Regions from separate parts of the Psychrobacillus sp. PGGUH221 genome, predicted to be linked through region 1. Evidence: predicted binding sites of a transcription regulator. Region 1 holds the regulator's gene; each other region holds the start of a gene.
What was found. Region 1 encodes LexA, which represses DNA repair genes until DNA is damaged. Its sites were predicted from a motif close to CGAACATATGTTCG; they were not measured.
Positions count from the first base shown of each region.

Region 2: uvrB (excinuclease ABC subunit UvrB) is a predicted target of LexA. The motif match lies at 2,173-2,186, and genes of this name have one in related genera.
Region 3: PGC35_RS16020 (YhjD family protein) is a predicted target of LexA. The motif match lies at 1,675-1,688, and genes of this name have one in related genera.

Region 1 covers NZ_JAQMHQ010000004.1:182,105-185,396, reverse strand. The annotation lists gene PGC35_RS08435 (YneB family resolvase-like protein) at 1-571, opposite strand, end outside; gene yneA (cell division suppressor protein YneA) at 568-885, opposite strand; gene lexA (transcriptional repressor LexA) at 1,053-1,673, shown strand; gene PGC35_RS08420 (hypothetical protein) at 2,575-2,766, shown strand; gene PGC35_RS08415 (hypothetical protein) at 2,879-3,034, shown strand.
Region 2 covers NZ_JAQMHQ010000009.1:152,318-155,609, forward strand. The annotation lists gene uvrA (excinuclease ABC subunit UvrA) at 1-119, opposite strand, end outside; gene uvrB (excinuclease ABC subunit UvrB) at 125-2,107, opposite strand; gene PGC35_RS16005 (M14 family zinc carboxypeptidase) at 2,240-3,292, opposite strand, start outside.
Region 3 covers NZ_JAQMHQ010000009.1:155,993-159,284, reverse strand. The annotation lists gene PGC35_RS16030 (enoyl-CoA hydratase-related protein) at 1-170, opposite strand, end outside; gene PGC35_RS16025 (EAL and HDOD domain-containing protein) at 329-1,558, shown strand; gene PGC35_RS16020 (YhjD family protein) at 1,709-2,074, shown strand; gene PGC35_RS16015 (competence protein ComK) at 2,078-2,611, opposite strand; gene PGC35_RS16010 (IDEAL domain-containing protein) at 2,792-3,028, shown strand; gene PGC35_RS16005 (M14 family zinc carboxypeptidase) at 3,154-3,292, shown strand, end outside.

The DNA of each region.
Region 1 (3,292 bases):
TTAATGTGGAAGCAATTTCTTCAAACGTCAATCCAGCATTACGCAATCTTACGATTTCATCAACTGGGACTTCAATTCGTTCTCTACCTTCTTGATTTCCTCGCATCTTTAAATTCTTTTCAGGACGGAACCCTTGCGATACTGCACGTTTCATTCCACGCTTAATTTTAGCATTATGCAATTTCCGTTGATATTCTTCAACTAGAGCCAAAATTTCTAAAAGCATAGAGTCCATTTCATTTAAATTTAATACTCCTTTATCTTGAAGTGTAAAGACAGAAGTATTTGTTTTCTGAAGTAAATGTAAAACCGCCATCCTTCCATTGCCACGACCTATTCGAGTCTCATCTTGAACAAATACAGCTTTTATTTCTTCTTCTTTAATAAAGGACAATAAATCAAGTAACCCTTCTCTTTCCATATCGTAACCACTATGCTGATCTGTAAATATTCTTGCTATCTCATACCCTTGAGCAAGTGCAAAGCCGGTTAGCTCTTCCTCTTGTCTTACTAGAGACGATTCCTGTGTCTCTTTTTCAGTACTAACTCGACAATATATTACCGCTTTCATTCACTATCCCCTGCTAACTCTGTGGAATTATCCAAATGAAAATGTTCCGTTTCATTCGGAATTATTAATACATCTCCTGCTTTTATATGTGCGGAATGTAAATTATTTAAATTCATTACTTCATTGATCCATGCATCTCTTGATTTTTCGGATTGAAACTTATCAGCAAGCGCCCACAATGAATCACCTGGTTCTACTTTTATTTTATATTCTTCTTCAGCAACTTGAGAGTTTATAATAACAATTGATAAGATGAAAGTTACGCTTAATCCTAAAAATAAAGTAAGAAAATAATTTTTTGCTAACAATTTCATTTAAATTACCCCTTTTATAGAATGTTTGTTCGGTATGTATGTTCTTATATTAAAACGAACACATGTTTTTGTCAACAACTTTTAGAACCTATGTTTGCATTTCATTATATAGGCTGATATACTATAAATAAGAAAAAACAGTTCTATAATAAAAAGAGGTGAAGGTATTGAAGAAAGCATCTAAACGACAAGAAGATATATTAGCATTCATAAAAGAAGAAGTGCGAAAAAAAGGATATCCACCTTCCGTACGTGAAATAGGTGAAGCGGTTGGACTCGCTTCTAGCTCTACAGTACACGGTCATTTAGCAAGATTAGAAAGCAAAGGATTGATAAGAAGAGATCCTACAAAACCTCGTGCCATCGAAATTCTTGATGGTACAAGCGCTACTATAGAAAGACAAGGTGTTGTTCATGTACCGTTAGTTGGTAAAGTAACAGCGGGACTTCCAATAACAGCAATTGAAAATGTTGAAGAATTCTTCCCTCTTCCTGAAACGTTTGGTACATCTGACGATCATTTGTTTATGCTTGAAATTATGGGTGACAGTATGATTGAAGCAGGCATATTAAATGGAGATTATGTTGTAGTAAAACAACAACAATCTGCTAATAATGGTGAAATTGTAGTTGCAATGACAGAGGACGATGAAGCAACTGTAAAACGTTTTTTCAAAGAAAAATCTTTTTTCAGGTTACAACCTGAAAACTCCTCAATGGATCCAATTATCGTCAACTCAGTAACAATACTAGGAAAAGTTGTAGGTGTTTATCGTCACATTCAATAGATTCATGGTTGACTTGACAGATAGAGTTATAATCCGTATGATTACGTAGAGCCGATATCATATCTAAACAAAAAGTGGACATTTTTGTTTAGATCATCGAAAAAACTCCTTGACCTCATGGTCGAGGGGTTTTTGTCATTTTAAAAATAATATAATCTCGGATACATAATTCTATTAATATGTGTTTGTCTATAGTTTTATTCTAGTAAGTACTATTATTTCATTTGTAAAGACTTCATCTAAAGGAGTAGTTTCCGGAATAATGTATATAAACACCTTGTTAGTTACACTTTCAATAATAAATTTAACACTCAGAAAATCTCTCTGAGCGTTATTATATTCAAAATAAATAAATGTATATTTTAAATTTAATAATCATTAATATAACAATAACTAGCAAAGCCAAAGTCTCAAGCGATTTATCGGTTTATAAGTACAGCTTCAGTAAACCACAGATCTTGTAAAACTTTAACCGACTGATACTTACTAATGGACTTCTATCGTTACCAAAGTCTATTCCTTTGTTTGATTCAACAGTGATTGAATGCATAAGAGAAGGACTAATGTAAGTCTATTAAGTTAATATATTTTTCTTTTTTCATTTTTTCTAACAATAATTAGACATAAAAAAATAGTCTCACTCTATTATGAGTGAGACCATATCTGACAATCTTTTAAGTCAAATATATATGAGAAAAATGAAGGGAGATCACATTTGTTTCTCTATATTTATATACCCCAATTTAAAAAGATAAAACTAGATTTTTTCTAAATGAAATTTTCAAAAAATAAAAGGTGTAATATTAGGAAAGTAGGGTACATTTAAGTTAGTTCATATTTCACTTAATACCTAACTCTAAGATTTCTTTACAGAAAAGAGAGCTTGGTGGGAGGTGATTAATTGAAAAAAGTCTATGGTATTAAAAGCTTAGTAGAGTATCTTGATTCAGTAAATTTTCCAATGTCTGAATCAAAAATTAATGATTTAATATTAAAAAAAGAGATACCTCATCAAAAACCTCTTTCCACTATGCTTGTTTTTAATCTAGAACATATTGATTGGTGGATTGAAGAACAGCGATTAAAGCCATAGTACTACGCCCTACATTATGTAGGGCACATAACTTTAATATTTACTATTTCTTTTTCCCTAGAAATAGTTCATAATGAGGGTGTAAAAGAAGCTTTAAAAGGAGAAATGTCTTATGATTTTCATCAAGAATGAGCTAAATTATTTGTTAGAGGATTATAGAAATTGTGAAAATTCTTCTATTAAAGAACTAATACTACAAGATATTAATCTTTTAAAAGAAGCTTTGGCTATTTTACAACATGAACAAGATTCCTATCCTATAAATTAATACTAACTTATTAAAAACAATAAAACCTTAGCATCTTTGATTAAATAATGCTCCATATCTTTCCTCACAAATAACTCAGAGTTTTTTTTATAGATAATTTTAATCCTCTAATATACAACTTCGCAGCATATACATTTATGCAGTAAATAACATACATCTCTTTTCGATTTAAAGTGTTAGGTGAAAAAATTTTCTACATAATTGTTATAAAGAACTGTTACTTAACATTTTATTTAAAACAAAAAAGAGCCCTCCAAT
Region 2 (3,292 bases), on a different contig from region 1:
GACTTTCCGGAGCCAGACAAGCCTGTCATTACAACAAGCTTATCTCTCGGAATTTTTAGACTTATATTTTTTAAGTTATTTGCTCTGGCACCTTGTATAATAATTTCTTGGTTTCTCACACTCTTCATCCTTCCAGCTTTAGTTCGAGGATTGCATCACGTAATTCTGCGGCACGTTCGAAGTTAAGCGCTTTGGCTGCATCCTTCATTTCTTTTTCGAGATTTGCCAATAGTTTTTCTTTCTCTTCTTTTGTTAACGCTTTTCCACTTGTTAACTTTTGTGCATAAGTTCCCTCTTCTTCGGCAACTTGAGATGCTCGAATAACTTCGCGAACTTTTTTCTCAATCGTTTTCGGTGTAATGCCGTGTTTTTCATTGTATTCCATTTGAATTGTTCTACGGCGTTTTGTTTCATCGATTGCTTTTTTCATAGAATCTGTCATTTTATCCGCGTACATAATTACTTCACCATTTGAATTTCGGGCAGCTCTTCCAATCGTTTGAATTAAAGAACGTTCGGATCGCAAAAATCCTTCCTTATCAGCATCTAAAATTGCCACAAGAGATACTTCGGGAATATCAAGACCTTCTCGAAGCAAGTTTATTCCTATTAAAACATCATATGTCCCTAAACGAAGCTCACGTATAATTTCAATTCGCTCCAATGTTTTCACTTCTGAGTGTAGGTATTGTACTTTTATCCCTATCTCTTTCAAATAATCTGTTAAATCCTCTGACATTTTCTTTGTTAATGTAGTAATTAACACCCGTTCATTTTTCGCGGAACGCTCATGGATCTCATTGATTAAGTCATCTATTTGACCTTCTATTGGTTTAACGGTTATGACTGGATCTAGTAGTCCGGTTGGTCGAATAATTTGTTCAACCATTTCAGGGGTATGTTCAATTTCATATGGTCCAGGTGTTGCAGATACATATATAGCTTGATTTACATGATCTTCGAATTCTTTAAAAGTAAGAGGACGGTTGTCTAAAGCAGAAGGTAATCGGAAACCATAATTAACAAGCACCGATTTTCTTGCTTGGTCACCATTAAACATTCCTCTTACTTGAGGTAATGAAACATGACTTTCATCCACAACGAGTAAAAAATCTTTTGGAAAATAATCTAATAGCGTGTAAGGGGTAGCTCCTGCTTCACGTAATGTAAGATGTCGTGAATAGTTTTCAATACCAGAGCAAAATCCCATTTCTCTCATCATTTCCAAATCGTAATTAGTGCGTTGCTCTAATCTTTGTGCCTCTAATAATTTATCTTCACTACGTAATAGTTTAAGTTGTTCTTCTAATTCTTTTTCAATATTTTCAATGGCAAGACGCATTTTTTCCTCACGTGTAACGAAGTGAGATGCTGGAAATATAGCTACGTGATCTCGTTCTGCTAAAATTTCTCCCGTTAATGCATCTACTTCTCGAATTCGGTCTATTTCATCTCCAAAAAACTCTACTCTTAGACATCTTTCATCTCTTGAAGCTGGGAAGATTTCTACTACATCTCCACGAACACGGAATGTACCTCGCGTGAAATTAATATCGTTTCTTTCATATTGAATGTCAACTAACTTTCGAAGCAACTGATTTCGCTCAATTTCCATTCCTGATCTCAGTGATACGACCATTTCTTTATATTCTTCAGGATTACCGAGACCATAAATACATGAAACAGATGCAATAATGATGACATCTTTTCTTTCGAATAAGGAAGATGTTGCCGAGTGACGAAGCTTGTCAATTTCTTCGTTTATGCTCGAATCTTTTTCAATATACGTATCTGTTTGGGGCACATACGCCTCAGGTTGAAAATAATCATAATAACTAACGAAGTATTCCACTGCATTGTTAGGAAAGAATTCTTTAAACTCACTATAAAGCTGTCCGGCAAGGGTTTTATTATGTGCCATTACCAAAGTTGGTTTATTAATCTGTTGAATTACATTTGAAATAGTAAACGTCTTTCCTGTCCCTGTTGCACCAAGTAACGTTTGATGTTTATCTCCTTCCTGAACCCCTTCTACTAATTTTTTTATTGCTTCTATTTGATCCCCCGCTGGCTTATACGGAGCTTGCAAATCGAATATTTGATCCATATGATAGCCTCCCATAACTTGAATATTTTCAGTTTAACATACTATCTTTTTGAAAACGAATAAAACGAACGTATGTTTTTTCACAAATAAGAAAAACCGCTTAAAACAAGCGGTCTAACTAGGTTTGTGCGGTCATCTTTTTGATGCCTCTAAGGCTAGATACAAACCTACTTTATTATTTTGTCTCCAGATAGCTTCCCATTTTTCAAGCGGCACTGGCTTCTCTCCTATATACGGTGATATTTCTAATGTGATTCCAGGCATTTTGGTTTGTTGAATAAACCAATCAGCAGAAGATCCTGATCCCGGTAAATATTGTGGAGGCATCACTTTGTAGCCTGTCATTTTAGATAAACCACTTGCTAATGTTTTGTCTCTTTTCATTTGTGCTGGTTTTTGATAATTAAACCAATACATAATTTGACCAGATGAATGATAGGATATATACGTTTTAAATGCATGGTTTTTTACAAATTCCCGCAGTGCTTTGGCTTCTGGTTCGCTAAATGCACTTGGACCTTTATAGGCCATATATGCAGGCTTTTTATTTCCTCCCTTTATTTTCTCCCATTTGGAGGAAAAGTTATCATTTAAATCTACTCCTCGAATATTAGCCTTCCAACGATTAAAATTTGAAGACCCATTAATTTTTGTTGCTAGTGATCCATACTTCAATGATTTCGCGCCTGATTGGACAAGTGTCACTCCATCTGGGTTCATCATGGGGACAAACCAAATGGATGTTTGATCTAGTGTGTTACGTACGTTATAACCAGCATAGATGGATTTGTTTTCGTAATGAATGCTATATGTATCAATCATTTCTGCTAACACATTGGTTGTCATATGTTCACGTGCATGCATGGAGGCATCTAATAAAACCTCTTTTTTACCATTTCCAATACGCATTGCATAAATAATTTTTCCTTCTACTGATTTCCCGATTGGTGCTAGTTTCGTAAATTCTGGATAGAGTAAAGAAATCACTTGCAGGAAGTATGTCATTTCTTCATAACTTAATATTTTTTTTGGTTTTAATAAATCGATATGTACAAAATCCTTCATATTTATTTGAGCTTCTTGACCCAAAAAGGAAATGACCCCTTTAGAATTGGAAAGATGCAGTAAATCTACAGATTGTCCGGCTACCAATGATCCAATTTGAATATTTTTATCATTAAATAC
Region 3 (3,292 bases), on a different contig from region 1:
TCCCCAGCACCTGTAAAAATCACTACACGCACATCTGGATTTATACGAATAGTTTCAGTGATTTCTCCAAGCTCTTGAAGCATATCGTAATTAAATGCATTCAGAGCATCTGGTCTATTAAGTGTCACATAAGCTATATTTCCATGTTCTTCATAATGAATAGATTCCATTTTTTTCTCCCCTTAAAATAATTTTTTCTCCCATACAAAACATATCATTTTACTATTGGTCTGTCATCTTTAGGAGATAGTTTCAAATATAGGTCGATTTTCCTTTTTTGATTTGATACAATTATGTTATTGAAATTCGAAAGATTTGAGGAATTTACATGGACATTTTTGTTGCAAGACAACCGATTTTTAATAAAAATGAACATATTTTCGCATATGAATTGTTGTATCGTAATGGTCATGATAATTCCTTTCCACTAATAGATGGAGAAACAGCTACTTTAGAAGTACTAGTTCACTCCTTTTTGACGATTGGTATTAATGAACTAGCTGGAGAAAAACTATGTTTTATTAATTTCACTGAAAACCTACTAGTAAAGGATATGTTCGCAAAATTTCCAGAGAATAGAATAGTAGTAGAAATTCTAGAGGATATACCAATAACCTCTGCTTTACTTCAAAAAATTAAAGAGATTAAGTCTTTGGGCTTTTTAATTGCATTAGATGATTTTGTTCTCCAAAAAAATATAACGGTATATGATGAGTTATTTTCACTCGTTAATTTCATTAAAGTTGATTTTCTTTCAAGCACCGTGGTGGAAAGACAAGCAATCGAACGAATTGTAAAAAAGAATTATCCACATATTGTACTGCTTGCTGAAAAAGTTGAGACCCGCGAACAGTTTTATGAAGCAAAAGCTGCTGGTTATGGGCTATTTCAAGGTTATTTCTTTGCTAAGCCTGAAATTATTAAAGGTACGGAAATTCCAGCCAATTTGGTACAGTACTTTCGGATTATTAGTCTTCTACGTGACAAATCTTCTTCTATTGAAGAGGTAGCAGAAGAAATTGAACGAGATGTCTCACTTTCGTTTAAAGTATTGAAGTTGATCAATTCCCCTGCAGTACGATTAAAATCTAAGATTCGTTCGATAAAGCAAGGTGTAGTTATGCTTGGCTTGGAGGAATTAAATCATTGGTTATATGTTCTTTTACTTCATGAATCTAAAGCGAATCATTCGGGTGACGGAATGGCTTTAATCGAGGCTTCCTTATTCCGTGCGAAGTTTTGTGAGTTACTTGCAAAAACTAAAGTCAAACAAAATGCGTCAGAGTATTTTTTAGTTGGCATGTTCTCTTTAATCGATACTTTACTTCATCAATCGATGAACCAATTACTTCAGGATTTACCGCTTTCTGATGAAGTAGCGGCAACACTTTCAGGTAACCTCACTGAAATGACTCCATATTTAGAGGTGGCAATTGCCTGTGATGAGGTTCGATGGGATGATATGTTAGAGGGTGCAACGATTCTAAATATCGATCACGATACTTTGAATGACATCTATATAGAAGCTCGTCGTTGGGCTGCTGAAATATTAAATTAACTACCATTCCTAGAGAATGGTAGTTTTTTTTTAGCAAATGTATTTTATTCATTAAATTGGAAAAAATATTTTTTGTAGATTATTGCATTTTATATTAAAAGTTGTACAATAATATAAGAACAAATGTTCTTATAAGAAGGAGGATATGATATGCCACTAATACCGGATGAATCGTTGCCATACTTAGAAAACATGATCTATCTTCCGATGGTTTTAACCATTTTGGAAAAGGATCGAACCATTTTTGAAAAAGGCCCTTTTAAGCTAAAACGACCTTATATATCTATGGTGGAGAAAGCCGTAAAGCAAGCCCAAAAAGAATTAAAAGAGACACATATTTATATGAAACGACATAGTATGAAAGTTCTTCGTGGTGAAGGTGATGATATGTTCACGGAGTATGTATTTTTTCATGGTGGTTATGAAGAACATCGTAGGTACTTAAACGTTCGCCTTCGAAATAGAGTAGAAGAACTCATTTCTATTTATTTTGAGCTTGTAGAAAAATCTTGTTGAACTTTAAAATTTATTAGAAGAAGATTGGTTTCTGGTCGATAAAAATCCCTCATATGAGAGGTGACTCATTCTTTTTAAAAAATGTGTATTTAGCAAATTGGCGAAACCGAATTGTTTGCTTAAAGTATTTGCCGACGTTTCAACAGTAATTGTTTGCCCATTTGTTAATAAAACCTTACACACCCCTTTACTTGCATGGAAACCATCAATCGCTTTAAGTGAAAACCAAACATTTAAATCTGATTTTGGTGAAAGTAAAGGTATTAATATACATGGATTTCCATAGTCATGTGCGATAATTATAGGAAGTTTAAGGTAATTTCCGAGTGTTTCTCTGGAAAGGTTTTTTGCTTGTTGAAATGAAGAGCCATAGTAGGCACATGATTGCCTTACTATATCGTAAGGCTTTTTGCCTACTAACATAGTTTCCCCTGAAATATTAGTAACTTTTGTATAAACTTTGTTGTTTATTCGGACTGGCTGTAGAACTGCAGTTTCAAATGAAACGAGGAAGGATTTATCTTTTATTATTTTCATCGTATTTTCCACTCCTTAGTAGTTTATACATCAATTATAGTTAAATATGGAAATAAAGCAATCAAATATAACGAATTTTCTAAAACTTTCAATTAATCTTAAAATCATAATTTTCGCAAAATGATTGCATCTCTTCTTTTACTTTTATATAATGGAAAAAAGACATCGGGGTGATCAGAGATGGACAAACAATATTCATACGCAGATTTCTTAAAAGCAATGGGGCAAACAGGAAAAGAAAGTTCTGCAGAAAAATTGTTAAACGAAATTTATCTTGATATGTTTTTGAACATAATTCACCGGGAACAAAGTAGTTATAGATTATTGCAGTTAATTGATGATGCCTTAGACCAAAAAGATAAGCATGCATTCATAGAGTATACGAATGCATTACAACAATTACAAAGTATAAAGTAGACTGAAAGCCGCTTATGCAGAGCGGCTTTCTTTATGTTTAAAATTGTTTTAAAATTCGATTTATTTATGCAAAAAGTTCTTGTAAACTTATTTAGTAAGTAAAGAGATAGAGAGGGGACGGTTAAATGAAGTGTATATGGACGATTTTAATTCTATTCATTTTGTTGCCGGTAGTAGTGCAGGCGGAGGACAGATGGAATATAAAGACGGAAGAAAACTATCAGGTTTACATAGACGCTTCGGTTGATTCACTTAAACTATTAG